DNA from 4 places in the Pseudacidovorax sp. DMC4 genome. Region 3 is predicted to be linked to each of the others. Evidence: predicted binding sites of a transcription regulator. Region 3 holds the regulator's gene; each other region holds the start of a gene.
The links. The regulator sigma-54, encoded in region 3, starts transcription at its own class of promoters, with help from an activator protein. The targets are predictions, from matches to a motif close to TGGCANGNAANCTGCTTT.
Positions count from the first base shown of each region.

Region 1: ACT54X_RS07105 (transglutaminase family protein) is a predicted target of sigma-54. The motif match lies at 4,515-4,532, and genes of this name have one in related genera.
Region 2: nirB (nitrite reductase large subunit NirB) is a predicted target of sigma-54. The motif match lies at 3,793-3,810, and genes of this name have one in related genera.
Region 4: ACT54X_RS10400 (nitrate- and nitrite sensing domain-containing protein) is a predicted target of sigma-54. The motif match lies at 4,423-4,440, and genes of this name have one in related genera.

Region 1 covers NZ_JBQUYR010000003.1:109,736-117,159, reverse strand. Annotated here, with positions in the region: gene ACT54X_RS07120 (alpha-E domain-containing protein) at 1-421, opposite strand, end outside; gene ACT54X_RS07115 (circularly permuted type 2 ATP-grasp protein) at 457-2,010, opposite strand; gene ACT54X_RS07110 (DNA internalization-related competence protein ComEC/Rec2) at 2,086-4,383, opposite strand; gene ACT54X_RS07105 (transglutaminase family protein) at 4,614-7,424, shown strand, end outside.
Region 2 covers NZ_JBQUYR010000010.1:72,713-80,136, forward strand. Annotated here, with positions in the region: gene ACT54X_RS19100 (formate/nitrite transporter family protein) at 1-624, opposite strand, end outside; gene nirD (nitrite reductase small subunit NirD) at 660-1,001, opposite strand; gene nirB (nitrite reductase large subunit NirB) at 1,013-3,577, opposite strand; gene pobA (4-hydroxybenzoate 3-monooxygenase) at 3,921-5,093, opposite strand; gene ACT54X_RS19120 (helix-turn-helix domain-containing protein) at 5,212-6,138, shown strand; gene ACT54X_RS19125 (pilin) at 6,201-6,692, opposite strand; gene adhP (alcohol dehydrogenase AdhP) at 6,919-7,424, opposite strand, start outside.
Region 3 covers NZ_JBQUYR010000006.1:265,343-272,766, forward strand. Annotated here, with positions in the region: gene ACT54X_RS13410 (PIN domain-containing protein) at 1-203, opposite strand, end outside; gene ACT54X_RS13415 (THUMP domain-containing class I SAM-dependent RNA methyltransferase) at 235-1,506, opposite strand; gene ACT54X_RS13420 (RNA polymerase factor sigma-54) at 1,608-3,200, opposite strand; gene lptB (LPS export ABC transporter ATP-binding protein) at 3,283-4,059, opposite strand; gene lptA (lipopolysaccharide transport periplasmic protein LptA) at 4,056-4,727, opposite strand; gene ACT54X_RS13435 (thiol:disulfide interchange protein DsbA/DsbL) at 4,900-5,556, opposite strand; gene ACT54X_RS13440 (SPOR domain-containing protein) at 5,650-6,348, opposite strand; gene argS (arginine--tRNA ligase) at 6,405-7,424, opposite strand, start outside.
Region 4 covers NZ_JBQUYR010000004.1:357,262-364,685, reverse strand. Annotated here, with positions in the region: gene ptsP (phosphoenolpyruvate--protein phosphotransferase) at 1-2,062, opposite strand, end outside; gene ACT54X_RS10410 (LacI family DNA-binding transcriptional regulator) at 2,250-3,317, shown strand; gene tsaD (tRNA (adenosine(37)-N6)-threonylcarbamoyltransferase complex transferase subunit TsaD) at 3,256-4,317, opposite strand; gene ACT54X_RS10400 (nitrate- and nitrite sensing domain-containing protein) at 4,485-5,744, shown strand; gene ACT54X_RS10395 (CmpA/NrtA family ABC transporter substrate-binding protein) at 6,164-7,411, shown strand.

The DNA.
Region 1 (7,424 bases), on a different contig from region 3:
GGAACTTCACCCATTCGAAGAACTGGCCCGGATCGCGCTCGAACTCGCCCTGGCGCAGCATGCGGACCACGTCCAGCCAGGTGGTGTTCTGCGTCTCCCACGACTCGGTGGTGAGGGCGCCGCGCACCGCGCGGGCGTTCTCGCGCGCGGCCTTGAGGCAGGACACGATGGAGGACGGATTGCTCTCGTCCTTCACCATGAATTCCATGACGCCCTCGGGCGTGATGGCGTCGTGTTTCTGGAAGTAGGCGGGCCGCAGTTCGCTGATGGACAGCACGCCCTGCCAGCCCAGCTGGGCCACTTCGGCCGACTGGGGCAGCAGGGAGGTCTGGTAGTTGACGTCGAGCATGCGCGCCGTGTTCTCGGCCCGCTCGGTGTAGCGCGACATCCAGTAGAGGTGGTCGGCGGTACGGGACAGCATGGGTCTTGTCTTTCTCGAAATCGAAGGGTGCTGCCTCAGGCCGCGGAAGAGGACGAGTTCATCGACTGGCTCTGGGACTGCGACTGCCCCTGGCCACCCTGGGTCTGCGACTGGCTCTGACCGTTCTTGCCGGCGAAGCGGCGGTCGGGCTCCAGCACCCAGGTGTCCTTGGTGCCGCCGCCCTGCGAGGAGTTGACGACCAGCGAGCCTTCCTTGAGTGCCACGCGCGTGAGGCCGCCCGGCACCATCTGCACTTCCTTGGCCGACAGCACGAAGGGTCGCAGGTCGATGTGGCGCGGCGCGATGCCGGCGTCGACGAAAGTCGGCGACGAGGACAGGCTCAGCGTGGGCTGCGCGATGTAGCCATCGGGCTTGGCCCGCACCACCTCGCGGAACTCGTCGATCTCGGCCTTGGTCGACGCCGGGCCGATCAGCATGCCGTAGCCGCCGGCGCCGTGCACCTCCTTGACGACCAGGTCTTCCATGTGCGCGAGCACATAGTCCAGGTCGTCCTTGTTGCGGCACATCCAGGTGGGCACGTTCTTCAGGATCGGCTGCTCGCCGAGGTAGAACTCCACCATCTTGGGCACGTAGGGGTAGATGGACTTGTCGTCGGCGATGCCCGTGCCCACCGCATTGCAGATGACCACGTTGCCCGCCTTGTAGGCGCGCATCAGGCCGGCGCAGCCCAGCGTCGAATTGGGGCGGAACACCTCGGGGTCGAGGAAGTCGTCGTCCACGCGGCGGTAGATCACGTCGACGCGGCGCGGGCCGCGCGTGGTGCGCATGTAGACGAAGTCGTCCTTGACGAACAGATCCTGGCCCTCGACCAGTTCCACGCCCATCTGCTGGGCCAGGAAGGCATGCTCGAAGTAGGCGCTGTTGTACATGCCGGGCGTGAGCACCACCACCGTGGGCTCGGCCGTGGCCGGCGGCGCGCTGGCGCGCAGCGTCTCGAGCAGCAGGTCGGGATAGTGGGCGACGGGCGCCACGCGGTTCTGCGCGAACAGCTCCGGAAAGAGCCGCATCATCATCTTGCGGTTCTCGAGCATGTAGCTCACGCCGCTGGGCACCCGCAGGTTGTCTTCCAGCACGTAGTACTCGCCCTTGCCGGCGCTGTCGGGCGCGCGGACGATGTCGATGCCGGAGATGTTGGAATAGATGTTGTTGGGCACGTTCACGCCCATCATCTCGGGGCGGAACTGGGCATTGCCCTGGATCTGCTCGGCCGGCACGATGCCGGCCTTGACGATCTCCTGGTCGTGGTAGATGTCGTGGATGAAGCGGTTGAGTGCCGTCACGCGCTGCACCAGCCCCTTCTCCATCGACGCCCACTCGTCGGCCGGGATGATCCGCGGCAACAGGTCGAAGGGGATGAGGCGCTCGGTGCCCGAGCCATCCTCGTCCTTGGCGCCGTACACGGCAAAGGTGATGCCGACCCGGCGGAAGATCATCTCCGCCTCTTCACGGCGCGAACGCATCACCTCGGGGGGTTGCTTCGCGAGCCATTGGTCGTATCGCTGGTAGTGCTGTCGGATCGCGGCCCCTTCGTAGGGGAGCCGCTCATACATTTCATCGAACTTGTGCATGGAACGACCAATCTCCTTGAGCCATAGCTTAGCAAGTTCAAGGCCATCTCCCGGCCCCACCGTGCGCAAAAGTTTTCATTCTTGACCTTCGGGCGGCGGCGGTCGGTGGTGCCAGTACAGGGCTGCATGCACCCGCTCGCAGCGGACGGCATCCGGCTCGGTGCTGCGCCAATGGGCCGCCCCGCAGCGCGCGGATTCGAAGAAGGGGATGCCCTCGGACAGGTAGCGTGCCCGCACCTCGGGCGCCGGGTGGCCGAAGGGATTGCGCCAGCCGTTCTGGGCGACGGCCACGCGTGGCCGCACGGCACGCAGCCAGGGCAAACTGGACGAGCTGCGGCTGCCGTGGTGGGCCACGATCAGCAGGTCGGTGCGAAGACTGTCGCCCCTTTCCTGCACGAGTTGCAGTTCCTGCGCCTGCTCGACGTCGCCGGTCAGCAGGGCGCTGGCGCGGCCGTTGTCGATGCGCAGCACGCAGGAATCGGCATTGCGCTGGGCCAGCGGCTGGGCGGCCTCGGGCGCGGGGTGCAGCACCTCGAAATCGACGCCTTCCCAGCGCCAGCGCAGGCCGCGTGCGCAAGGAGCGCCGAAGTCGGCCACCGCCGGCTGGGCGGCGCGCACGGACTCGGCGCCGCCGGTGTGGTCGGTGTCGCGGTGACTCAGCAGGAGCCGGTCCAGCCGCAGGCCCAGGGCGCGCAACAGCGGCACCAGCACCCGCTCGCCGGCATCGCTGCGCGGGCCATAGCGCGGGCCTGCGTCGAACAGCAGCACATGGCCCGCCGTGCGCACGACGATCGCACTGCCCTGCCCCACGTCGGCCGCCAGCACCTCGAAGTCGCCGGGCGTCACGGGCTCGGCCTTCCACAGCAGCACCGGCAGCGCCAGCGGCAAGCCGAGCAGCCGCCAGCGCCAGGGGCCGGGCATGACCAGCAGCATGCCGCCGAGCACGCCCGCGGCCGCCGCCCACAGCGGCGGTGCGGCCGCACTGAAGGTCGCGCCAGGCAGCGTGGCCGCCCAGGCCAACGCACTGCGCAGCGCCTCCACCGCCAGTGCCGCCAGATCCCAGCAGGCCGGCACGGCGATGCCTGCCATGGCCAGCGGGGTCACGACCAGCGTGACGGCTGGAATCGCGAGGAGGTTGGCCGCCAGGCCCACCACCGAGACCTGCTGGAACAGCATCAGCCCCAACGGCGCCAGCGCGACGGTCACCACGCCCTGCTCGCGCAGCAGGCGCCGCAATGCCGCACCCCGCCCCTGCGGGCCCACGGCCGGCCCCGCATCGGTGGCGAACAGCACGGCGACCGCGACGAAGCTGAGCCAGAAGCCCGCCTGCATGAGCCCCCACGGATCGATGGCCACCACCAGCGCGAAGACCACCAGCCATGCCACCGGCCAGGGCCAGCGCCGGGCCGACAGCCGCAGCAGCACGGCCAGCGCGAGCATCCACACCGTGCGCTGCGAAGGCAGCCCCCAGCCGCTGAAGGCCGCGTAGAGGGCCGCCAGCAGCACGCCGCCGGCCAGACCGGCATGCTGGGCCGGCCAGCGCAGCATCAATCGCGGGCTGAGCCGCCAGAGCCAGCCGACCACGGCCGCCGCCAGCCAGGCGAACATGGTCACGTGCAGGCCCGAGATGCTCATCAGGTGGGCGACGCCCGTCAGGCGGAAAACGGTCCAGTCGGCCGGCGCGATGGCCGACTGGTCGCCGGTGACCAGCGCCGCCACCACCCGGCCCGCGCTGCTGCCGCCCGTGCGTTCGAGGATGCGGTCGCGCACGGCCTCACGGGCACGCTCGAGCGGCAACTCCCACCACGAGGGCGTCTGCAGTCGCAGGGGAGCCGGCGCAGGTCGTACCGAGCCGGTCGCCTGGATGTCCTGCTCGAACAGCCAGAGCTCGTAGTCGAAACCGTGCGGATTGAGCGTGCCGTGCGGTGCACGCAGCCGTACCGGCAACCGCCAACCCTCGCCCACATGCAACGGCGCGGGCGACGCGACGGCGTCCGGCCAGAACAGGATCAGCCGACCCGGCAGCGGCGCCTCGCCCTCGGTCGTGAACTCGAAGCGCAGGCCGCCATCGCGCCGCTGCGGCATGCCCGTCACGCGCCCCTGGAGGATGAGATCGCGGCCTTCGAGGGCCGGCGCCAGCGCCCCGGCCAGGCGATCAACGGCACGCCAGCCCGTCTGGGCGAATCCCACCGCCAAGCCGGCCACCAGCGCCAGCAGCAGGCCGGCGCGATGGCGCTGCACAGGCAGGAGGCCAGAGAGCAGCCAGGCCGCCAGCCCCACCAGCGCCGCCACGGCATAGGGCCCGACCGGCCAGAGCGCGGGCTGCCGCAGCTGCAGCGCGATGCCGACGATGGCGCCGGCCAGCCCCGCCATCAGACCCGGCCATCCCCTGCCCCGCCATGACCCCGTCACGGCGCGCAGGCACCCTCGTGCGTGCACCGCCACCCTGCCTGTGTTCAAGCCTGTTTCTCTCCCTGAAGGGCCCGCCGCATGGGGAGGGCCGATGGCGCAGTCCTTGCTTGCTTCTCGGCTAGCATGCGCCCTCGGGCCCGTCATTGCTGCACGCGCGCCGTCACCAGAATAAGCCCAAACCACCGAGTCCCATGTCGATCCACGCCGCCCTCCACCACGTCACACGCTACAAGTACGACCGGCCCGTCCAACTGGGCCCGCAGGTCGTGCGGCTGCGCCCTGCGCCGCACTGTCGCAGCAACGTGATCTCGTACTCGCTGCGCGTCGAGCCGGCCGAGCACTTCATCAACTGGCAGCAGGATCCCTTCGCCAACTACCAGGCGCGGCTGGTCTTCCCGAAGAAGACGACCGAGTTCACCGTCACGGTCGACCTCGTGGTCGAGATGGCGGTCTACAACCCCTTCGACTTCTTCCTCGAGCCGCACGCGGAGACGGTGCCCTTCAAGTACTCGAAGGCGCAGGCCGAGGAACTGGCGCCCTACCTGGTGACGGAGCCGGCCACGCCGCTGGTGGCGGCCTACCTCGAGAAGATCGATCGCAGCGAGAAGCGCACCATCGACTTCCTGGTCCAGCTCAACCAGCAGGTGCAGCAGGACGTCAAGTACCTCATCCGCATGGAGCCCGGCGTGCAGACGCCGGAAGAGACGCTCGAGAAAGCCAGCGGCTCCTGCCGCGATTCCGGCTGGCTGCTGGTGCAGTTGCTGCGCCACATGGGCCTGGCGGCGCGCTTCGTGTCGGGCTACCTGATCCAGCTCACGCCCGACGTCAAGTCGCTCGACGGCCCGAGCGGCACCGAAGTCGACTTCACCGACCTGCATGCCTGGTGCGAGGTCTACCTGCCCGGCGCCGGCTGGATTGGCCTGGACGCCACCTCCGGCCTGCTGGCCGGCGAAGGCCACATCCCGCTGGCCTGCACGCCCAACCCGTCGAGCGCCGCGCCCATCGAGGGCCTGGTGGACGAGGCCGAGGTCGAGTTCGACCACGAGATGGTCGTCAGCCGCATCTACGAATCGCCGCGCGTCACCAAGCCCTACACCGACGACCAGTGGGCCGAGGTGCTGGCCCTGGGCGAGGCGGTCGATGCCCGCCTGGCCGCTGGCGACGTGCGCCTGACCATGGGCGGCGAGCCCACCTACGTGGCCACCAGCGACCGTGACGCCGCCGAATGGAACACCGACGCCCTCGGCCCCACCAAGCGCGGCTATGCGACCGAACTGGTGGACCGCCTGCGCGCCGAATACGGCCACGGCGGCTTCCTGCATTTCGGCCAGGGCAAGTGGTACCCAGGCGAGCAGTTGCCGCGCTGGGCACTGTCGATCTTCTGGCGCGCCGACGGCCAGCCGATCTGGCACAACCCCGCCCTCTTCGCCGACGAACGCAAGCCCGCCCACTACACCAGCGCCGACGCCGAGCGCTTCACCCGCACCTTGGCCGGCAAGCTGGGTTTGTCGGAGCGCTTCATCCAGGCCGGCTACGAGGACGTCTACTACTACCTCTGGCGCGAGCGCCGGCTGCCGGTCAACGTCGACCCCTTCGAGTCCAACCTGGATGATGAGCTGGAGCGCGCCCGCCTGCGCCGCGTGTTCACGCAGAAGCTCGATGCCGTGATCGGCTACGTGCTGCCGCTGGAGCCCTCCTCCAACGCGACGGACAACCCGTCCCTGGCCGGTGCCGGCTGGAAGACCGGCCCCTGGTTCCTACGCGACGACCGCATGTACCTGATCCCGGGCGATTCGCCCATGGGCTACCGCCTGCCGCTGGATTCGCAGCCCTGGGCGGCCAAGGGCGACTTCCCCTACCTGATCGACCGCGATCCGCATGCGCCGCAGGCCGCGCTGCCCCCGGCCGCCGAACTGCGGGCCCGCTATGCCGAAGCCTGGGGACAGGGTGGCATGGGCGCCGCAGCCGGTGACGTTGCCTATGTGCAAGGCGCACCGCGCAGCGCCAGTGCCACGGTGCGCCTGCAACCGCCGAGTGCGACCGGTGCCACCGGCGGGGACGTGGCCCCCGGCGACGGCAGCGCGCGCCATGTGGCGGACGGCGCCAACGTGCGCTTCCCGAGCCGCGGCGAGTCGGCGCACTGGATCACGCGCACGGCCCTGTGCGTGGAAGCGCGCGACCCGCGCCGCGCCAACGGCCCGGCCGCCGAGAAGGTGGGCCAGGCCTCGGGCGTGCTCTACGTCTTCATGCCGCCCCTGGCCTTCCTGGAGGACTACCTCGACCTGCTCTCCGCGGTCGAAGCCACGGCCCAAGAGCTGGGCATGCAGATCGTGCTCGAAGGCTACCCGCCGCCGCGCGATGCGCGCCTCAAGATGCTGCAGGTCACGCCCGACCCGGGCGTGATCGAGGTCAACATCCACCCCGCGCACAACTGGGGCGAGCTGGTGCAGCACACCGAGTTCCTCTACGACGCGGCCTTCCAGACGCGCCTGACGGCCGAGAAGTTCATGACCGACGGCCGCCACACCGGCACCGGCGGCGGCAACCACTTCGTGCTGGGCGGCGCCACGCCGGCCGACAGCCCCTTCCTGCGCCGGCCCGAACTGCTGGCCAGCCTGGTGCTGTACTGGCACAACCATCCCTCGCTGTCGTACCTGTTCTCGGGCATGTTCATCGGCCCGACCAGCCAGGCGCCGCGCGTGGACGAGGCCCGCAACGACCAGCTCTACGAGCTGGAGATCGCCATCAAGGAGATCGTGCGCAACCGCGAGCTCTACGGTCAGGGCATGCCGCCCTGGCTGGTGGACCGCACGCTGCGCAACATCCTGATCGACGTCACCGGCAACACGCACCGCAGCGAGTTCTGCATCGACAAGCTCTACTCGCCCGACGGCCCGACCGGCCGCCTGGGCCTGCTCGAGTTGCGCGCCTTCGAGATGCCGCCCCACGCCCGCATGAGCATCGTGCAGCAACTGCTGCTGCGCGCCCTCATCGCCCGCTTC
Region 2 (7,424 bases), on a different contig from region 3:
TTCGAAGCCCATGTAGAAGAACACCGTGATCGGCATCCACATGCCGATGGCCTTGCCCGACACCGAGGTGGACATCATGGCCGCCACCACGCCGGTCGAGACCATCCAGTTGCACATCACGCCGCGGATGAACAGCGTCAGCATGCCGGCGGCGCCATGGGCCGCGTAGCCCACCGTGCGGCCCTCGCCGATGTGGCCGATGCGCTGCCCGATGGCGTTGGGCGCTTCGGACCAGCCGAAGGTGAAGATGATGGCCATGAACACGGCCACCGTGAGCGCCCCGGCGAAGTTGCCCACGAAGACCAGCGACCAGTTGCGCATCACGCCGCCCCAGGTGGCGCCGGGGCGCTTGTCGAAGACGGCCAGCGGTGCCAGCGTGAACACGCCGGTCAGCAGGTCGAAGCCCATCAGGTACAGCATGATGAAGCCGACCGGGAAGAGCATGGCGCCGACGAGGGCGTTGCCGGTGTTGACGGTGATGGTGACGGCGAAGGCGGCCGCCAGCGCCAGGATGGCGCCGGCCATGTAGGAGCGGATCAGCGTGTCGCGCGTGGACATCAACAGCTTGGATTCACCAGCGTCGACCATCTTGGTGACGAACTCGGCAGGGGCAAGGTAGGCCATGGGATTCCTTTGGGGATCTTGAAGGGGAAAGGGAGTCAGGCGAGGGCGACGAGCACGCGGCCGCCCTCCACGCGCACCGCATGGGCGCGCACCGAGTGCTGGGGGGCTTCCAGGCACTCGCCGGTCGCCAGGTCGAAGTGGTTCTTGTAGAGCGGCGATGCGACGACGGTGCGGCCGCCCAGGCTGCCGGTGAGGCCGCGCGACAGCACGCTGGCGCCCGACTGCGGGTCGATGTTGTCGATGGCATGGAAGCGGTCGTCGCCGATGCGGAAGATGGCGACATGCCGGTCGTCGATGCGGGCGCAGACGCCCGTGTCGGGCAGGATGTCGGAGACGGCGCAGACGGCCGTCCATGCGGGCGTGAGGGTCGTGGTCATGGCGGGGCTCCTCAGGCGGGCGTGGCCTCGGTGGCGGTGGCGTCCGCTTCCCGGGCGGCGGGCGCGGCATCGGCCGTGCGCTCCTCGGCGCGGGCCGGGCGGATCTGCCCGCGCTCCTTCACGAAGACGATGCGCTCGTCCGGCAGCTCGCTGTTGACGAAGCTGCGGAAGCGGCTGCGCACGGCGGGGTCGGTCACTGCGGTCTTCCACTCGCACTGGTAGGTGTCGACCACGGCCTGCATCTGCGTCTCCAGCTCGGCGGCCAGGCCCAGGCTGTCCTCGATCAGCACCTTCTTCAGGTAGTCGAGCCCGCCTTCGAGGTTGTCGCGCCAGGTGCTGGTGCGCTGCAGCCGGTCGGCCGTGCGCACGTAGAACATCAGGAAGCGGTCGATGAGCGCGATGAGCTGCGGCTTGGAGAGGTCGCTGGCGATCAGTTCGGCATGGCGCGGCTTCATGCCGCCGTTGCCGCAGACGTAGAGGTTCCAGCCCTTGTCGGTGGCGATCACACCCACGTCCTTGCCCTGCGCCTCGGCGCATTCGCGGGTGCAGCCGGAAACGCCGAACTTGATCTTGTGCGGCGCGCGCAGGCCCTTGTAGCGGTTCTCCAGCTCGACGGCCAGGCCCACCGAATCCTGCACGCCGTAGCGGCACCAGGTGCTGCCCACGCAGCTCTTCACTGTGCGCAGGGACTTGCCGTAGGCATGGCCGCTCTCGAAGCCGGCGGCGATCAGTTCTTCCCAGATCAGGGGCAGTTGCTCCAGCCGGGCGCCGAACATGTCGACCCGCGCGCCGCCCGTGACCTTGGTGTAGAGGCCGTACTTCTTGGCCACCTGGCCGACGGCGATCAGGCCGTCGGGCGTGACCTCGCCGCCGGGCATGCGCGGCACGACGGAATAGGTGCCGTCCTTCTGGATGTTGCCCAGGAAGTAGTCGTTGCTGTCCTGCAGCTTGGCCAGCTCGGGCTTGAGCACGAAGTCGTTCCAGCACGAGGCCAGGATGCTGGCCGCCGTCGGCTTGCAGATGTCGCAGCCCAGGCCGTTGCCGTGCTTGGCCAGCAGTTCGTCGAAGGTCTTGATGCCGCCCACGCGCACCAGGTGGTACAGCTCCTGCCGCGAATGCGGGAAGTGTTCGCACAGGTGGTTGTTGACGGCCAGGCCGCGGCGGCTCATCTCGGCCTTCATCACCTGCGTGACCAGCGGCACGCAGCCGCCGCAGGTGGCGCCGGCCTTGGTGCAGGCCTTGAGCTGGCCGATGGTGCAGGCGCCTTCGCCCACCGCGGCGCAGATCTGGCCCTTGCTCACGTTGTTGCAGGAGCAGATCTGCGCCGTGTCCGGCAGTGCGTCTACGCCCAGCCCCGGCTTGGCCTGGCCTTCGCTGGAGGGCAGGATCAGGAACTCGGGCGATTCGGGCAGGGCGATGCCATTGAGCGCCATCTGCAGCAGCGTGCCGTACTCGTCGGCATTGCCCACGAGCACGGCGCCCAGCAGCTTGGTGCCGTCGGCGCTCACCACGATCTTCTTGTAGACCTGCTTGATCTCGTCCACGTACTGGAAGCTGCGCGCGCCCGGCGTGCGACCGTGGGCATCGCCGATGCTGGCCACGTCCACGCCCATCAGCTTGAGCTTGGTGCTCATGTCGGCACCAGCGAAGGCGGCCTCGGCATCGCCGGCCAGATGGCGCGCGGCGACGCGGGCCATCTCGTAGCCGGGCGCGACCAGGCCATAGAGCTGCTCGTTCCAGGAGGCGCATTCGCCGATGGCGTAGATGTTTCGGTCGGCGCTGCGGCAGTGGGCGTCCACGGCGACGCCGCCGCGCGGCCCGACGGCCAGCGCGCTTTGGCGGGCGAGGGCGTCCTGTGGCCGGATGCCGGCAGAGAACACGATCATGTCGGTCTCCAGCCAGGTGCCATCCGAAAAGACCATGCGGTGCCGGGCGGTAGCGCCGTCGGTGATCTCCACCGTGTTGCGGCCGGTGTGCACCTGCACGCCCAACGCTTCGATCTTGCTGCGCAGCACGCGGCCCCCGCCTTCGTCCACCTGCACCGCCATCAGTCGCGGGGCGAACTCGACGACATGGGTTTCCAGGCCGAGGTCGCGCAGCGCCTTGGCGCATTCCAGGCCCAGCAGGCCGCCGCCCACCACCACGCCGGTCTTCGACTTGGCGCCGGAGGCCTTCATGCCCTCCAGGTCCTCGATGGTGCGGTAGACATGGCAGTGTGGCCGTTCGCGGCCCGGCACCGGCGGCACGAAGGGCACCGAGCCGGTGGCCAGCACCAGCTTGTCGTAGGGCAGCACTTCGCCATCGGCGGTGGTGACCGTGTTGTTGCGCCGCTCGATGGCCACCGCGCGGGTGCCCAGGCGCAACGAGAAGCCGCTGCGCTCGAAGAAGCCGGCTTCGACCAGTGACAGCTGCTCAGCCGTCTTGCCGCTGAAGAACTCGGACAGGTGCACGCGGTCGTAGGCCGGCCGCGGCTCTTCGCACAGCACGGTGACTTCGGCCTCGGCGAGGGGTGAGCTGGCGAGCTCTTCGAGGAACTTGTGGCCGACCATGCCGTGGCCAACAACGATGATTTTCATGAGGGGGTCCTGCGCGCACCCTGCGGGGGCGGGAGGATCGCCTTGGCCAGCCACCGAAGTGCCGGACGAGGCGCCGCCGCCAGAGCGAGGTGCAGATCGTGTGGGAACAACCGTGCAGCAGGCGCCGACAGTGGCACCGCTTGCGCGGGGTTCCGCCGACATTGGCGGGGGCGCTGGAGCCGCAACGGCGGCATTGCCGGGGCTCCGGCTCAGTTCACGCAAGCTCCGTGCCAAAGAAAAAGCCCCCGATGACGGGGGCTTGGCGCTTGCGGCGGGCTTGGATGCCCCGCCGTGGGTCGCGCGGCGCACCAAGCTGGGTGAAGCCGGACGTCGAAGCTGCGCGCTAGAAAGGCAGGCCGACGTAGTTCTCCGCCAGTACGCCCTTGGCGCGCTCCGAGGAGAGCAGGTAGTCCAGCTCCGTGCGCTGCAGCGCGATGTCGTAGCCGCTGTTCTGCGGGAAGGTGTGAAGCATCGTCGTCATCCACCACGAGAAGCGCTGCGCCTTCCACACGCGCGCCAGGGCCTTGGCCGAATACTGGTCGAGGCCGCTGGAGTCGCCCTTGAGGTAGTGGTCCACCATCGCGTGATAGAGGTAGTGGATGTCGGACGCGGCGGTGTTCAGGCCGCGTGCGCCCGTGGGCGGCACGATGTGGGCGGCGTCGCCGGCCAGGAAGAGCCGGCCCCAGCGCATCGGCTCGGCCACGAAGGAACGCAGCGGGGCGATGGACTTCTCGATGGACGGCCCCGTCTGCAGGCGGCCCGCCACCTCGGCCGGCAGGCGACGCTGCAACTCGGCCCAGAACAGCTCGTCGCTCCAGGCCTCCACCGTGTCGGTGAGGGGAACCTGAATGTAATAGCGGCTCAGCACCTGCGAGCGCATGGAGCACAGCGCGAAGCCGCGCTCGTGCCGCGCATAGATCAGCTCCGGCGAAACGGGCTTGGTGCGCGAGAGCACGCCCAGCCAGCCGAAGGGGTAGACCTTCTCGTACTCGCGCAGCACATCCGCCGGGATCGACTTGCGGCTGACGCCGTGGAAACCGTCCGCACCGATGACGAAGTCGCAGTCGATGCGGATCACGTCGTCGCCCTTGCGGTAGCTGACCCAGGGCGCGTCGGTGTCCAGATCGTGCGGCTGGACGTCCTGCGCGTCATGCACCACCTGGCCCTTCGCGCGGTCGCGCGCTTCGTACAGGTCGCGTGTCAGTTCGGTCTGGCCATAGACCACCACCGACTGACCGCCCGAATACTTGTGCAGGTCGATGCGATCCAGCTGGCCGTCGTGGGAGATGAAGAAGCCGTGGTGGATCTCGCCCTCGCGGTCCATGCGTTCGCCGCACTGGGCTTCGCGCATCAACTCGGCAAAGCCATGCTCCAGCACGCCAGCGCGGATGCGCGCCAGCACGTAGTCGCGGCTGTGCTTTTCGAGCACCACGTTGCGGATGCCCTTGAGATCGAGCAGTTGGGACAGCAGCAGGCCGGAAGGGCCACCGCCAATGATGCAGACCTGGGTTTTCATGGATGCAGTCTCCTGGTTGGAACGGTCGCCAGCCCTCGCCGGCTGGTCCGAATCTTGGCGCTGCATCGCCCCCGCCGGAATGGATCGAACGCGTCCGGACTTGTACGATTCGAACATCATGCATGCTCCAGGCGCCAAGGCTCCCGCCATCCGTTCCTATGCGCTCTTCGGCGAGGCGGGCGACCTGCCCGACCTGCTGCACTGCGAGACCATCGCCGCCCGCTCCGTCCTGCACGACTGGGAACTGGCCCGCCATCGCCACCATCGGCTGCACCAGCTGCTGTGGTTGCAGGAAGGGCAGGGCACGGCCTGGCTGGAAGCCGGCCCGGCGCCGCTGGGCCGCCACACGCTGGTGAACGTGCCGACCGGCGAGGTCCACGCATTTGCCTTCTCTCCAGGCACGCAGGGTTGGGTTGTGAGCCTGCCGGACGAACTGGTGGACGCCCAACTGGCTGCGATTCCCGAGGCGCGTTCGTTGCTCTCGCGCGCCTCGGCCCAGACCGTGGACAAGGCCAGCACAGCCACGCTCGGCACGCTGCTGGCCGCGCTCACCGAGGCCTTCGTGGCGCCCATGCATCCCGCGCGCGCCCTGGTGCTGCGGGGCCTGGGTACCGCCGTACTCGGTCTGGCGGCCCAGGCGCTGGGCGTGGCGCAGGCCGAGGCGGTGGACTTGGCTGGATCGCGCCTGCTGCGGCGCTTCGAATCCTTGCTCGAACGGCATTTCGCCTCTGGCTGGCGGGTAAGCGACTACGCGGCCGCGCTGGCCGTCACGCCGACCCATCTGAGCCGCGTGGCCCGCGCTGCCACGGGCCTGCCCATCTCCCGTCTGGTCGACGCCCGGCGCATGCGCGAAGCCCGGCGCCACCTGGCCTACACCACGGCCAGCGTGACCGCCGTGGGAGAGGCCTTGGGCTTCGACGATCCGGCGCATTTCAGCCGGGTCTTCGCGCGCACCTGCGGCTGCTCGCCGCGGGAGTTCCGGGCTCGCGTGAGCCAGCCGGCCACGGTCGGTGAGGCGGCTGCCCCCACGACGCCAGTGGCGTAGGCACGGGTCAAAAAGAAAAGGGCGCCAGAGGCGCCCACCGAAGGTCCGAGGTACCGCCGGCGTCAGCCGCCCGATGCCGGAGGCGTCGCGGCCGCGTCGGCACAGCCGCCTTGGCCCGCGCGCAGCCCGCGCGTGTCATTGCAGATGGTGCCCGAGGTGGTCCAGACCAGGTTCGCAGCGCCGTCGGCCTGGCTCGGCGTCAGCGTGACCGTGAGCGCCACGCCCCCCTTGGTGGTGGCGCCGGTCGTGGCGGTGATGACGCCATTGGTAATGCCGAAGTTGCTGGTGACATTCTTGGTGGCGGTGAAAGTCGACGGAATTCCGTTGGTTCCGGCATTGCAGCCGGTGAATGTCCCCAGGTCGGTGGCACAAGCGACCACCGAACCTTTCAATGGCGTCAATTCCGACAATGCCGCCGCGGCGCGGGCGCGCGAGGAATAGTCGGTGTATTGGGGAATGGCGATCGACGCGAGGATGCCCAGGACGGCAATGACGATCATCAGCTCGATGAGGGTGAAGCCCTGCGAGCGTGGGCGCGAATGACGAATATCCATGACAGATCAACTCCCTTTGAAATTCCGCTTCTGATTCTTGGAGCGGCGCTCAACAGGATATCAGCGGGATATTCGTCATCCATCGGTGCGAATGGATAAGAGCTTATTTTCTGCCAGAAATTTGGTCAAATTCCGCGAGCAATTAATTTGTGTTTATTTACGAATATTGATTGATCAAGAATCGGCCGCAGTCGCACGGCGTCGGGGCGCCGCGCGCCTGCGGGGATCACGCGTTCATGTCGAGCACGATGCGACCCTGGATCTGGCCCTTGTGCATGCGCGCGAACACGTCATTGATGTTCTCCAGCTTGTCGGTGGCCACGGTGGCATGCACCTGGCCGCGCGCGGCAAAGTCCAGCGCTTCCTGCAGGTCCAGCCGGGTGCCGACGATGGAGCCGCGCACCGTCACGCCGCGCAGCACCATGTCGAAGATGGGCAGCGGAAAGTCGCCCGGCGGCAGGCCGTTGAGCGAGACGGTGCCGCCGCGCCGCACCATGCCCAGGGCCTGCTCGAAGGCCTTGGGCGAGACGGCCGTCACCAGTGCCCCGTGTGCGCCGCCGATCTCCTTCTGCAGGTAGGCTGCCGGGTCGGTGGTCAAGGCATTGACGGTGACCGTGGCGCCCAGCGTGCGGGCCAGGGCCAGCTTGTCGTCGTCCACGTCCACGGCCGCCACGTTCAGGCCCATCGCGCGGGCGTACTGCACCGCCATGTGGCCCAGGCCGCCGATGCCGG
Region 3 (7,424 bases):
CGCATCGGGGCCGTCGCCAGCCACCGGTGCTGGCCGGCCTCCAGCGCCGCACGCAGCGGCCTGGCGGCAGCATCGTCGAAGACGAAGAGGTCGAGCACGATGTTGGTGTCGATGACCACGGCGGTCACTTCGGGTTGCGCAGCGGCATCCACCTCGGCACCGCCCGCAGCCGACGAGACCGGCCCGCCCATGTCCGCCGCCATGCGGCTCACCGCGCGCGTCCCTGACGCGGCGTCATGCCGCTGGCGCCGTGCGCGCCGAACCCGCCACCATGTCGAAGCGCAGCAGCCGGCATTCGATGGGGCCGTTCCACATCGGCACGCGGCGCGACTCCTTCAGGCGCATGCGCTGCGGCAGCTTCATGTCGGGCGTGAGCACCCAGGCCGTCCAGCCCGCGAAATTGCGCTTCCAGTGCGTGGCCAGTTGCGGGAAGAAGTCATCGCCGCCGTCGGCGCCCGATTCGGTCTGCGCCACCTCGCGCCCGCCCGGCCCGCGCCGCCCCGCGTTGGCGCCGGCGACGCCGCCCACGGCGATGCGCTCGCCATACGGCGGGTTGAGCAGGATCACGCCGCCGCCCTCGACCGGGGGCATGCGCTGCAGCGCGTCACCGCCGCGCAGTTGCAGCCGGTCGGCCACGCCGGCGCGCTCGGCATTGCGCTGCGCGAAGTCGACCATGCGGTGCGACACGTCGCTGCCAAAGACCCGCACCGAGCCCGCAGCGCGCGCGTCGGCGGGAGCCAGCGCCTCCTCGCGCATCGCGCGCCAGAGTTCGGCGCGGTGCAGCAGCAGCGCCTCGAAGCCGAAGCGCCGCGAGGCACCGGCCGGCACGCCGGCGGCCAGGAGCGCGGCCTCGATGGGAATGGTGCCGCTGCCGCAGCAGGGGTCGTACAGCGGCTGGTCGGAGACGGCACCGGTCTCCGGATCCCACCAGCCGCTGGCGGCCAGCATGGCCGCAGCCAGGGTCTCCTTGAGCGGAGCGTCGCCCTTGTCCACGCGCCAGCCGCGCTTGAACAGCGGCTCGCCGCTGGTGTCGATGTAGAGCGTGACCTCTTCGGCCGTCAGGTGGGCGAAGACGCGCACGTCGGGAAAGCGCGTCTCCACGCTGGGCCGCACGCCGCCGGCGCGGGCGCGGAAGCGGTCGGCGATGGCGTCCTTGATCTTGAGCGTGGCGAAGTTGAGGCTCTGGAGCGGGCTGCCCTGCGCCGTGAGCTCGACCTTGAAGGTCTGGCGCGGCTGGAACCACATCTCCCAGGCGATGCCCGAGGCGGCTTCGTACAGGTCGGCCTCGCTGCGATAGGGCCGGTGCGCCAGCTGCACCAGCACCCGCTGCGCCAGCCGGCTCTTGAGGTTGAGCGCCTGCACGTCGCGCCAGGCGCCCATCACCCGCACACCGCCGCGCAGCACCCGCAGGTCGTCGCCGCTGCGGCCGGTGATGGCATGCACCTCGGCGGCCAGGAGGTCTTCCACGCCGGCGGCGCAGGGCAGGAAAAGGATCAGTTCGTTCACGGCTTCGTCGTCCGAAAAAATGAGGTGGCCGGCCACCGCGATTCGCCGGCACGCCGATCGGAAGCCCCGGCCCGCGCACGGGCCAGGAACGCGGCGGCTCTTTAAAGCGCCTTGCGCAGGTTGGCCGGCGCGATGCGCAGCGCCTCACGGTACTTGGCCACCGTGCGGCGGGCGCATTCGATGCCCTGCTCCTTGAGCATGTCCGAGATCTGGCTGTCCGACAGCGGCTTCTTGACGTTCTCCGAGCCCACGAACTGCTTGATCAGCGCCCGCACGGCCGTGCTGGACGCATTGCCGCCCGTCTCGGTGCCCAGGGCCGAGCCGAAGAAATACTTCAGCTCCACCGTGCCGAAGGGCGTGGACATGTACTTGGCAGTGGTCACCCGGCTGATGGTCGACTCGTGCAGGCCCAGTTCGTCGGCGATCTCGCGCAGCACCAGCGGGCGCATGGCCAGCTCGCCGTGGATGAAGAAGTTCTTCTGCCGCTCCACGATGGCGTTGGACACGCGCAGGATGGTGTCGAAGCGCTGCTGGATGTTCTTGATGAACCAGCGCGCCTCCTGCAACCGCTGGCTCAGGGCCTGGCTGCCCTCGCCCTTGTGCGACTTGAGCGCGCCGGCATAGATGTCGTGCACGCGCAGCCGCGGCATCACGTCGGGGTTGAGCTGCACGCGGAACTTGATGTTGCTGCCGCGCCCGCTGCGGGTGACGATGACGTCGGGCACGATCACGTGCCGCTCCACATCGACGAAGCGCCGCCCGGGCTTGGGCTCCAGCCGCGCGATCAGTTGCGACGCCTGGCGCACCAGGTCCTCGTTGCTGCGGGTGAGCACGGCCAGGCGCTTGAAGTCGCGCTTGGCCAGAAGGTCCATGGGCTGCTTGCAGATGGCCAGGGCGACCTTGCGGACCTGGTCTTCCTCGTCGCTGTCGTCCGCGTCGGCGCCGGCGCGCAGCTGGATGGCCAGGCATTCGCCCAGGTCGCGCGCGCCCACGCCCAGCGGGTCCAGGCTCTGCAGCAGGCCCAGCGCCACCTGGAAGTGGTGGATCAACTCGTCGAACTCGTCGTTGTCGTCGCCGGCCAGGGCCGAGGCCAGGGCCGGGAGCGAATCCTCCAGGTAGCCGTCGTCGTTGAGCGATTCGATCAGGAAGCGCAGCGCGGCCGAGTCCTCGGGCGTGAGGCGCAGCGACAGCGCCTGGCGGTGCAGGTGGGCCTGCAGCGACTCCTGGCTGCGCGCCAGCTCGGTGGCGTCGGCGCGCTCGTCGTCGTCCTGGCTGCTGCTGTTGTTGCGCGCCGGGGCGTCGCCGCCCCATTCGCTGTCGTCGGGCGAGAACTCCACGGTGCCGTCGCCGTCCCAGTCGGGCTCGGCGTCGACGCTCTCGGTGGCGGGCGCGTCGGCCTCTGCCACGGCGGTGTCGCTGCTGCTGCTCGACGTGCTGCTGGCGCTGGCCGTCGCGGCGTAGTCGGTGCCGTCCTCGCGCTCGTCGCGGGGCACCGGGGCGTCGGCCGCCTCCAGGCCGAACTCCTCGCGCGGCGCCTCCTCGGTCAGACGCTCCAGGAAGGGGTTGTCGTCGAGCATCTGCTCGACCTCCTGGCTCAGCTCCAGCGTCGAGAGCTGCAGCAGCCGGATCGACTGCTGCAGCTGGGGCGTGAGCGCCAGATGCTGCGAGACGCGCAGCGACAGGCCCTGCTTCATGGCCGGCCTCCCACGGATTGCGCAACCATGGGCAGCACAGGAGAGATGCCGGTAGGACGGAACGCGGAAACAGGCACCCTGGCTACATCCGGAAGTGTTCGCCCAGGTACACGCGGCGCACCTCGGCGTTGTCGACGATCTCGGAGGGCGTGCCCTGCGCCAGCACCTGGCCGTCGCTGATGATGAAGGCGTGGTCGCAGATGCCCAGCGTCTCGCGCACGTTGTGGTCGGTAATCAGCACGCCGATGCCGCGCTCCTTGAGGAAGCTGATGATCCGCTGGATCTCGATCACGGCGATGGGGTCGATGCCGGCGAAGGGCTCGTCCAGCAGGATGAAGCGCGGCTGCGTGGCCAGCGCACGGGCGATCTCCACCCGGCGCCGCTCGCCGCCCGACAGGGCCAGGGCGGGTGAGTCGCGCAGGTGGTCGACGCGCAGGTCGGCCAGCAGCTCGGACAGGCGCTGCTCGATGCGATCGCGCGAGAGGGGCGCCATGCGGCCGCGGGCATCGGCTTCTTCCTGCAGTTCGAGTACGGCGCGCACGTTCTCCTGCACCGTCAGCTTGCGGAAGATCGACGCCTCCTGCGGCAGGTACGACAGGCCCATGCGCGCCCGGCGGTGGATGGGCATGTGCTCCACGGCCTCGCCGTCGATGCTGATCTGGCCAGCATCGGCCCGCACCAGGCCGACGATCATGTAGAAGGACGTGGTCTTGCCGGCGCCGTTGGGGCCCAGCAGGCCGACGACCTCGCCCTTCTGCACGTCGAGCGAGACGTTCTTGACCACCTTGCGGCTGCCGTAGCTCTTCTGCAGGCCACGCGCCTGCAGCCGGCTGCCGCCCGCCGGCACCGCGACGCTCACCGGCTGCCCCCGTTCTGGCCCGACAGCGAGCCGCTCTGGCGCAGCGGCGCGCCGGTGCGCGGGCCGGGGGCCGGCACCTGCGTGGGCTCGGTGCTGCGCGGCGACAGGATGGCCCGCACGCGGCCGCCCGGCTGCTGGGTGCCGCCCGGCGGCGGCGGGGCGCCATTGACGGTGAAGGTGTCGTTGGTCTGGTTGTAGGTGATCAGCGGGCCGGAGGTCTCGTCGGTGACGGTGGTGCCGGTCAGCCGGCGCATGACGGCGCGACGGATGAACTTGACGGTGTCGGCGCGGCCGTCGTACTCGATGACCTCGCCCTCGCCCTCGATCCACTCGTCGTTGCCGCCATCGCGGCGCTGCTTGAAGTAGCCGCGCTGGCCCGGGTCGGCGGTGACCACGCCGTACTGGTAGCCCTCCGGGTCCTGCCGGACCTCGACGCGGGTGCCGCGGATGAGCAGCGTGCCCTTGGTGACCACCACCCGACCCGTGAAGATGCTGGTCTGCTTCAGGTCGTCATAGCGCAGCGAGTCGGCCTCGATGTTCATCGGCTGGTTGCGGTCGGCCTTCTCGGCCTGGGCCGCGGCGGCCAGGCCCAGCGCGGCCACGAGGACCATGGCACGGCCGAGGCGGCGCCAGGGAAGGGAGATCGTGGAGTGCGAGGGATGGGTCATAAAGGCACGGAACTTGCTCTTGATTGTAGGCCCGGCTTTGTCTCAAACCGGCGGCCGCGGTGAATGTCCCGCGCTTGCATTCCGGTAGCGCGCACCGTCGGCAGGGCGCGCGGCACACCCGCAATGAAAAGGCCCGCCGAAGCGGGCCGGGGCGCTGGGGCGGGGCGTCGGCTCAGCCCTTGCGCGATTCGGCCGCCAGGGCCTCCACGATCTGCAGGGCGCGGTCGAGCGAACCGGCCAAGTCGCCGTCCACATAGTAGCGGCCGGCCACCCCGAAGGCGGGCACGCCGGCCACCTGGTAGGCCTCGGTCATCTGGCTGGCACGCTTGGCCTTGCCGGCGACGCCGAAGGACTTGAAGGTTTCCTCGAACTTCTTGGCGTCCAGGCCAGGCTGCTTGCCGGCCCACTCGATCACGGCGGCGTCGCCGAAGATGCGTTGGCGGTCGACGTGGATGGCCTGGAAGATCTTCATCTGGAACTCGTCGACCTTGCCCATGGCCTCGAGCGTGTAGTAGAGCTTCTGCTTGGTCTCGACGTCGTTGCCCACGAAGGGCACCGGGATGCGGCGGAAGGCCACGTAGGGCTGCAGCTTCTTGATCCAGGGTTCGAGCTTGGGCTCGAAGGCAGCGCAGTGTGGGCAGTTGTACGAGAAGAACTCGGCCACCTCGACCTTGCCGGCCGGCGCATCGACCGGGGCCGGCTTGCCCAGCGTCACGTAGTCCTTGCCGGCCTTGAAGGCGGAGGCGGGGGTCTGGGCATGGGCCGCCAGGGGGGCCAGGGGGGCCAGCGTCACGGCCGCGGCGGCCAGCGAAAAGTCACGACGTTTCAAGCGATTTCTCCAACAGGGATGCAGACACAGAGCACGTCGGGCGGCAGCGAGTTCCGGCGATCTGCCGCGCCCGACGGCAACAGGGCAAGGCACTCAGCGCTGGACGCGCACCAGGGCGGCGTCGAAGCCGGCGCCGTCCAGTCGTTCCTTCAGCCGGTCAGCGTCGTCCTTCTTGCTGTACGGACCCGCGCGCACCCGGAAGACGGGACGGCCGGCCTGCTCACGCTCGGTGACGCGCACCTCCACGCCCATCAGCGAGAGCTTGGCGCGCTGGGCCTCGGCGTCGTCGCTGGTGCGGAAGGCACCCGCCTGCACGAAGTACACGAAGGGGTCGGACGCCGCATCGCCGCCGCTGGCGGGCAGGCCGGCGCGCGCGCGGGCCAGGTCGCCCAGCGGATCGGCCGAGGGCGGCGGATTGGCTGCCTGCGGCGCGCGCGGCATGGCCGGCGTGACGGCCGTCGGCGGCGTGGCGGCCTGGGGCGGGGTGCCAGGCTGGGCGGCGATGGCCGGCACCGGCGGGGCGGTGGTCACGGGCGGATTGCCGCCGGCCGGCGCACCCGGCGTGGCCGGCGGCTTGGACGGCTGCTTGCCATACAGCGGCGAATTGGGGTCCCAGTCGCGGTTCTTGCGGGCCTCGGCCTCGTCCTGCTCGGCGGCGCGGGGCTGGGTCTTGGTCATGAACGGGATCGGCACCTTGGTGACGTACACCGCCACGCCGAGCGCCACGCCCAGGCCGAGCACGAGCCCGACGATGAGGCCGATGGCGAAATTGCCCTGTTGTCTGGATCTCATGGATTGCCTTGCTGCTGCAGCGCCACCGGCGCGCCGGGGTGGGATTGTGCGGGCTCTCACATCTTGCGCGGCGCGCTGACGCCCAGCACCGACAGGCCGTTGGCCAGCACCTGCGCGCAGGCGGCGACCAGCGCCAGGCGGGCGCGCTTGGTGGGCACGTCGTCCACCAGGATGCGCTCGGCGTCGTAATAGCTGTGGTACGCCGCGGCCAGTTCGCGCAGGTAGAAGGTGACGTCGTGCGGCGCGAAGTCGCGCGCGGCGGCGGCCAGCATCTCAGGGTATTTGGCCAGCAGCAGCATCAGCGGCTGGGCGGCCTCGGTGGCCAGCGGCGCCAGTTCGGTGCCCTTGAGCGCCGCGGCGTCCACGCCTTCCCTGTCCAGCACCGAGCAGATGCGCGCATGGGCGTACTGCACGTAGAAGACCGGGTTGTCGTTGTTCTGAGCCACGGCCAGGTCGACGTCGAAGGTGTATTCGGTGTCGGGCTTGCGGCTGAGCAGGAAGAAGCGCACGGCGTCGGTGCTGGTCCATTCGATCAGGTCGCGCAGCGTGACGTAGCTGCCGGCGCGCTTGCTGATCTTGACCTCCTGGCCGCCGCGCACCACGCGCACCATGGTGTGCAGCACGTAGTCGGGGTAGCCCTCGGGAATGCCGACACCCGCCGCCTGCAGGCCGGCGCGCACCCGGGCGATGGTGCCGTGGTGGTCGGTGCCCTGGATGTTGACCACCTTGTGGAAGCCGCGCTCCCACTTGGCGATGTGATAGGCGACGTCGGGCACGAAATAGGTGTATGTGCCATCCTTCTTGCGCATGACCCGGTCCTTGTCGTCGCCGTAGTCGGTGGAGCGCAGCCACAGGGCGCCGTCCTGCTCGTAGGTCTTGCCGGCCTCGATCAGCTTGTTCACCGTCGCCTCGACCCGGCCGCTGGTGTACAGGCTGGACTCCAGGTAGTACTGGTCGAAGCGCAGCTTGAAGGCCTGCAGGTCCTTGTCCTGCTCGTTGCGCAGGTAGGCGACGGCGAACTGGCGGATGTTCTCGGTGTCGTTGACGTCGCCGTTGGCGGTGAATTCGCGGTCGTC
Region 4 (7,424 bases), on a different contig from region 3:
CCAGGCCCAGCGACTGCTGCACCTCGGCCAGGCGCTCGCGCAGGCGGCGCACTTCGTCGAGGGTGCTGATCATGGGGAACATCAGCGACAGCGGCCCTTCCTGCGCGGCGCGCACCAGAGCGCGCAGCTGCGGCAGCATCAGGTCGTCGCGGGCCAGGCACAGGCGGGCGCCGCGCAGGCCGAGGAAGGGGTTCTCCTCCACCGGCAGGTCCAGGTGCGGCACCTGCTTGTCGCCGCCGATGTCCAGCGTACGGACGATCAGCGGACGGCCGCCCAGGGCGCGCACCATGTCGCGGTAGACCGCGTACTGCTCCTCTTCATCGGGCACATGGTCGCGCTCCAGGAAGAGGAATTCGGTGCGCATCAGGCCCACGCTCTCGGCGCCGTGGTCCAGTGCCTTGGCCACCTGCTCGGGCTTGTTGATGTTGGCGGCGATCTCCAGGCCGTGGCCGTCCAGCGTAGTCACGGGCTGCAGGCGGCTGCGGGCCTCTTCCGCCTGGCGGCGGGCCAGGCGGTCGATCATGGCCTGGGCCTGGGCCAGCGCTTCGTCGCTGGGGCCGATGTGCAGCTGGCCACGGTAGCCGTCGAGGATGGCGCGCTCGCCACTGCGGGCCGCGAGCACGCCGGGACCGGCGGCCACCACGGCCGGCAGACCCAGGGCGCGCGCCAGGATGGCGGTGTGGGCGGTCGGGCCGCCGCGGGCAGTGCAGAACCCCTTGACGCGCTGCACGTCGATCTGCGCCGTGACCGAGGGCGAGAGGTCGTCGGCCAGCAGCAGGCTGTCGGCGGGCCAGCGCGACGGGTCGTGCGCGGCGGCGCCGGCCTCGCCCACCAGGGCGCGCAGCACGCGGTCGCCAACGTCCTGCAGGTCGGCGGCGCGGGCGGCGAGCACCGGGTCGGCGACGGCGCGCTGGGCCGCCACATGGCCGGCCAACGCGTGGCGCCAGGACCAGGCGGCGCCGTGGCCCTGCACGACCAAGCGGGTGGCGTCGCGCAGCAGTTCCGGGTTGGCCAGGATCTGGCGGTGCGCCTCGAAGATGCCGGCCTGCTCGGCGGCGTTCTTGCGGCGCGCGCCTTCGGCCAGCGCAACCAGCTCGGCCTCGGCAGCGGCCAGGGCCTCGTCGAGCGCCGCGGCGGCGGCGGCCACGCCCTGGCCGGGCTGGTCGGGCACCTCCAGCGCGGGCGCGTCAGCCATCACCAGCGTGCCGATCACCAGGCCCGGGCTGGCGGCGATGCCGCCGATGTGCTGGCGTGCCTCGGGCTGCCAGCCGGCCAGTTCGCGGCCCAGGCCGTGGGCCTGCTTCTCACGGGCGGCGGCCTGCTCGGCCTGGCGTTTTTCGTCCTGCGCCAGACGGACGATCACGTCCTTGAGGGCGGCCAGCGCCTGCGCGGCGTCCGGGCCGGCGGCCGAGATGCGCAGGCGCGCGCCGCGGCCTGCGCCCAGGCCCAGCAGCGCGGGCATGCTGCGCGCGTCGGCTACGGTGTCGCCATGGCGCACGCGCAGCTCGGCCAGAAAGCGCGAGGCCACCTGCGCCCACTGCGTGGCAGGGCGGGCATGCAGGCCGTTCGGGTAGTCGAGCACCACGTCCTGCGCCATCGGCAGGTCTTCGGGCACGGCGGTGGCGACGGGGGCGGCGCCGTCGCGGGTGAGCGCGGCCACGATCTCGTCCGCATTGGCCGTGGCGGCCAGGGTTTCGAGGCGCTGGCAGTCGGCCATCAGCCGCGTCAGGCGGCGCAGCACGGCGATGTGCTGGTCGGAGGCGGCGGCCACCGCCACCACGAGCTGCACGCGGTGGTCGGGGGCGTCCCAGGCGACGCCGCCCGGAATCTGCACCACGGCCAGGCCGGTGCGGCGCACCAGGCCCTTGTCTTCCACCATGCCGTGCGGCACGGCGAGGCCGCGGCCCATGTAGGTGGTGGCGACCTGCTCGCGACGCAGCAGGCTGTCGGCATAGGCGGGGTCGCAGAAGCCGGCCTGGACCAGCAGGGCGCCGGCGGCGCGGATGGCAGCCTCACGGTCGGCGACCGTGGCGGCGAGTTGGACTTGCACGGGAAGATCCATACCGTCTCCTGAAAGTTTTGGAATCGATACCAATGATGGAATTATCGAAACGGGCGCCCGGCTGTCCACCAAAACCCGCTGATATGTCTCAAAAATCAGGGTAAACACCGAGATTCAGGCGATAGAACCTTCATCGCCTCGCCGTCCTCGGAATGCAGAATCCTGGTATCGATTTCAGCCTTCACCCATGACGCAGCCCCTGCCGCATCGCCAGAGCGCCAGCATCAAGGACGTCGCCGAACGCGCCGGCGCCTCCACCACCACCGTCTCGCGGGTGCTGAGCCACCCCGAGGCGGTGCGACCCGACCTGCGCCAGCGCGTGCAGCAGGCCATCGACGAGCTGGGCTACCGGCCCAACCTGGCCGCGCGGCGGCTGCGGCAGCAGCGGGCCTCGCTCATCGGGCTGATCGTCTCGGACATCCGCAACCCCTTCTTCACCGAGATCAGCCGGGCGGTGGAAGACATCGCCTACCGCCACGGCCTGCGCCTGATCCTGTGCAACAGCGACGAAGACCCGGCCAAGGAACAGTCCTACCTGGAGCTGATGGCAGACGAGCAGGCCAGCGGCGTGATCCTCTCGCCCACGCTGGAGCTGACGCGGCGATTCCGCGCGGGGCAGCACCCCTTTCCCGTGGTGATGGTCGACCGGGCGCCCGAAGGCAGCACGCCCAGCGACCTGGTGCTGCTGGACAACGCCCCTGCCGCCCGTCGCCTGACCGAGCACCTGATCGCGCAGGGCTGCCGCCGCATCGCGCTGCTGGCAGGCTCGCGCAGCAGCACCGGCCGCGAGCGCCAGGCCGGCTACGAGGCCGCCATGCGCGAGGCCGGCCTGCAGCCGCAGGTGGTGGCCCTGCGCCCCCTGGCGGCCGAAGGCCAGGCGGCCGCCGCCACGCTGCTGGCCCAGGCCGAGCGCCCGGACGCATTGCTGGCCACCAACGGCCTTCTTCTATTAGGGGCCTGGAAGGCGGTGCGCGAGGCCAGCCTGGCCATGCCCGAGGACGTGGCCATCGCCGGCTTCGACAACAACGACTGGACCACCCTGCCCGAGCCGGCCGTCACCGTGATGGCCCAGCCCACCGCCGACATCGGCCGGACCGCGGCCGAACTGCTGCTGCAGCGCATGGCCGAACCCGGCCGGCCGCCGCGGCGCATCGTGCTCGAAGGCGAGCTGCTGGTGCGCGGATCGAGCGTGCTCAGGCCGTCGGCGACGGTGGCGCCGCCTCGGCCAGCGCATCCAGCGGCCAGCGCGGCTTGACGTCGAAGGCGTAGCGCGCCTCCGGCTGCGACAGGCCGGACTGGATGCGCATGGCCGCGGCCAGCGCGATCATGGCGCCGTTGTCGGTGCACAGCGCCAGCTCCGGGTAGTGCACGCGCACCTTGCGCCTGGCACAGGCGGCATTCAGCTGCTCGCGCAGCAGCCGGTTGGCACCGACGCCACCGGCCACCACCAGGCGCTTGAGGCCAGTACGCTCCAGCGCCGCGAACGACTTGCGCACGAGCACCTCGACGATGGCCGCCTGGGTCGAGGCGGCCAGGTCGGCCTTGCGGGCTTCCAGTTCGGCACCCAGCTTCTTGGTCTGCGTGAGCACCGCCGTCTTGAGGCCGGCGAAGGAAAAATCCAGGTCGCCGCTGTGCAGCAGCGGCCGTGGCAGCTTGAAGGCCTGCGCATCGCCGCCCTCCGCCAGTTTCGACAGCCAGGGCCCGCCCGGATAAGGCAGGCCCATCAGCTTGGCGCTTTTGTCGAAGGCCTCGCCGGCAGCGTCGTCGATGGTTTCGCCCAGCAGCTCGTAGCGCCCGACGCCTTCCACCCGCATCAGCTGCGTGTGGCCGCCGGACACCAGCAGCGCGACGAAGGGAAACTGCGGCGGATCGACGCTGAGGAAGGGCGAGAGCAGATGCCCTTCCAGGTGATGCACGCCCAGCACCGGCCGGCCCAGCGCCGCGCCCAGCGCACAGGCCACGCCCGCGCCCACCAACAGCGCGCCGGCCAGGCCGGGGCCGCGGGTGAAGGCGACGACGTCGATGTCGGCGCGCGTCCAGCCGGCTTCGGCCAGCACGGCCTCGGTCAGGGGCAGCACGCGGCGGATGTGGTCGCGGCTGGCCAGCTCGGGCACCACGCCGCCATAGGCCTGGTGCATGGCGATCTGGCTGTGCAGGGCGTGGGCGGCCAGGCGCGGCACGCCGCCGTCGGACAGGGTCTCGACGAGGGCCACGCCCGTTTCGTCGCAGGAGGATTCGATGCCCAGGATGCGCATCGCGGCAGTGTAGGCGGCGCTCCCGCGCGGGGCCGGGCGGCAACCCCATGCCCCTGCGCCGGCCCGGCGTGCAAGGCCGGCGAGCCAGCGGGGTTGCAGGCCGAGGGGCATGGAATTTGCGGCATGCTCTCGCCCCCGCGTTTTCCTGCTTCATTGCCGCCTCACCCATGACGACCAGCCTTGGCTTCCTGATCGCCGCCCGCCGTTGCGAGATCGACGAGCTCGACCAGCTCGCCCGCACCAGCGAGCTGGTGGGCACCCTGGGCCGGCTGGTGCATGCCCTGCAGCGCGAGCGCGGCATCACCAATGTCTTCCTGGGCTCGGGCGGCCAGCGCTTCGCCGCCGAGCGGGCCGCACAGATGGCCGATTGCCGCGCGAAGGAACAGCAGGTCCGCGCCGCCCTCGATCCGCTGGTGGACGACCCGCGGCGGCTGGCGGGCGGCTCGCGCCTCTTTCCCCGGGTTGCCTATGTGCTGCAGGGGCTGGACGCCCTGCCTGCCCTGCGCGCGCGCATCGAGGCGCTGTCGATCGGGCCGGACGTCTCCACCGCCGCCTTCGTGAAGCTGATCGCCGGCCTGCTGGCGGTGGTGTTCGAGGCGGCCGATGGCGCCACCGACCCGGACATCTCTCGCTGGCTGGTCGCCATGTTCAATTTCATGCAGGGCAAGGAATTCGCCGGCCAGGAGCGCGCCTTTGGCGCCGCCGCCTTCCTGCGCGGCGGCAACGACGATGCCCAGCGCCAGCAGTGGCTGCACCTGATCGAATCGCAGGAGCGCTGCTTCGGCCTGTTCTGCGAGTTCAGCGACGAGACGCTGCGCGCCCAGTGGCAGGCCAGCCAGGCACCCACCCAGTTGGCCGAACTGGAACGCCTGCGCCGCATCGGCTGCACCTCGCCCGCCGGCACGGTGCTGGACGCCAACCTCAGCCCGCTGTGGTTCGAGGGCTGCACCCGCCGCATCGACGCCATGCAGGCCATCGAGGACGGCCTGGCGCGCGAGCTGCGCGCCCTGTGCGGCCGGAAGATCGAGCAGGCCAGCGCCGAGCTGCAACGCTACGAGGCGCTGCAGGCCAAGGCCGTGACGCCCGGCGATTTCTTCGCCGACGCCACGGCCGAGACCGCCGAAGCGCCCGCCACCGGCTACGGTCGCAACCTCGAGCGTTCGGTGCTGCAGATGGTGCAGGAGCAGTCGCGCCGCCTGCAGGCCATGAACGACGAACTGCAGACCGTGCGCGCCTCGCTCAACGAGCGCAAGGTGGTCGAGCGCGCCAAGGGCCTGCTGATGGCCCACCGCCAGCTCAGCGAGGAAGAGGCGCACAAGATGCTGCGCCAGACCGCCATGAACCAGAACCGCCGCCTGGTGGATGTGGCGGAGTCGGTGCTGGCCATGGCCGACTTCCTGCCGCTGGGCGGCAGCGCCCCGCGCTGAGCCGGGCCCCTGCGCAGCCGCGCCCCAGGTTGACACAGAACCGGCGCTGACGCCCGCACCACAGCTGCTTTTGGTGCACAGCAGCAATCCGCGGCGCACGTCCGTGGCGCATGACGGTCGCCCGGGGACGCCTGCAGCAGTGGGCTCGGCAAGCCCTGTCCGGCCCTTCTCCCTCTGACGAAGCCACCTTGGACCGCCCATCAGCCCATCCTGGCACACCGCTTGCGTAGTCCTGACCACAGACCGGAAACGGTCGTCCGGCAGGCGGCGCCCAAAGGCGGGCAAGGCAGGCCGGACACAGGACAAAGGCGTCCTCTCCCGCTGGCTCCATGGCATGCACCGCATGCGATGGAGCCGGCGCGGCGAGGACGCCTTTTTGTTTTTCCCCTTCGCCGCCCTTCTTGCCCCGGAGTCTGCCCATGACCGACGCCAACCGCCCCGCCCCGCTGAGCCGCCGCCGCGTGCTGCAGGCCGCCGCTGCCAGCGCCCTGACCATCGATCCTGCCCTGCGCGCCTGCGTCTGGGCCCAGGGCTCTGACAAACCCGAGAAGGAGGAGGTCAAGATCGGCTTCATCCCGCTGACCGATTGCGCGAGCGTCGTCATGGCCTCGGTGCTGGGCATCGACAAGAAGTACGGCGTGAAGATCGTCCCCAGCAAGGAAGCCAGTTGGGCCGGCGTGCGCGACAAGCTGGTCAATGGCGATCTGGACTTCGCCCACGTGCTCTACGGCCTGATCTACGGCGTGCACCTCGGCATCGGCGGCCCCAAGAAGGACATGGCCGTGCTCATGACCCTCAACAACAACGGCCAGGCCATCACGCTGTCGAAAAAGCTGGCCGACAAGGGCGCGGTGGACGGCGCTTCGCTCGCCAAGCTGATGGCCACCGACAAGCGCGAATACACCTTCGCCCAGACCTTCCCCACCGGCACCCATGCCATGTGGCTGTACTACTGGCTGGCGGCCAACGGCATCAACCCGATGAAGGACGCCAAGTCCATCGTGGTGCCGCCGCCGCAGATGGTGGCCAACATGCGCGTGGGCAACATGGACGGCTTCTGTGTGGGCGAGCCCTGGGGCCACCGGGCCATCATGGACGGCATCGGCATCACCGCCGTGACCACGCAGGACATCTGGAAGGACCACCCCGAGAAGGTGCTGGGCACCTCGGCCGACTTCGTCAAGAAGTACCCCAACACGGCCCGCGCCGTGACGGCCGCCATCCTGGAGGCCGGCAAGTGGATCGACGGCGGCCTCTCGAACAAGAACAAGATGGCCGAGACCATCGCCGAGAAGAGCTACGTCAACACCAGCGTGGACGCCATCAACCAGCGCATCCTGGGCCGCTACCAGAACGGCCTGGGCAAGACCTGGGACGACCCGAACTACATGAAGTTCTACAACGACGGCGCGGTGAACTTCCCATACCTGTCCGACGGCATGTGGTTCCTCACCCAGCACAAGCGCTGGGGCCTGCTCAAGGAGCATCCGGACTACCTGAAGGTGGCCACCGAGATCAACCGCATCGACATCTACAAGCAGGCCGCCGCCGCCACCAAGACGCCGGTGCCCGCCAGCCCGATGCGCAGCAGCAAGCTCATCGACGGCGTGGTGTGGGACGGCAAGGAGCCGGCCAAGTACGCCGATTCGTTCAAGGTCCGCGCCTGAGGCCGCACCCTCC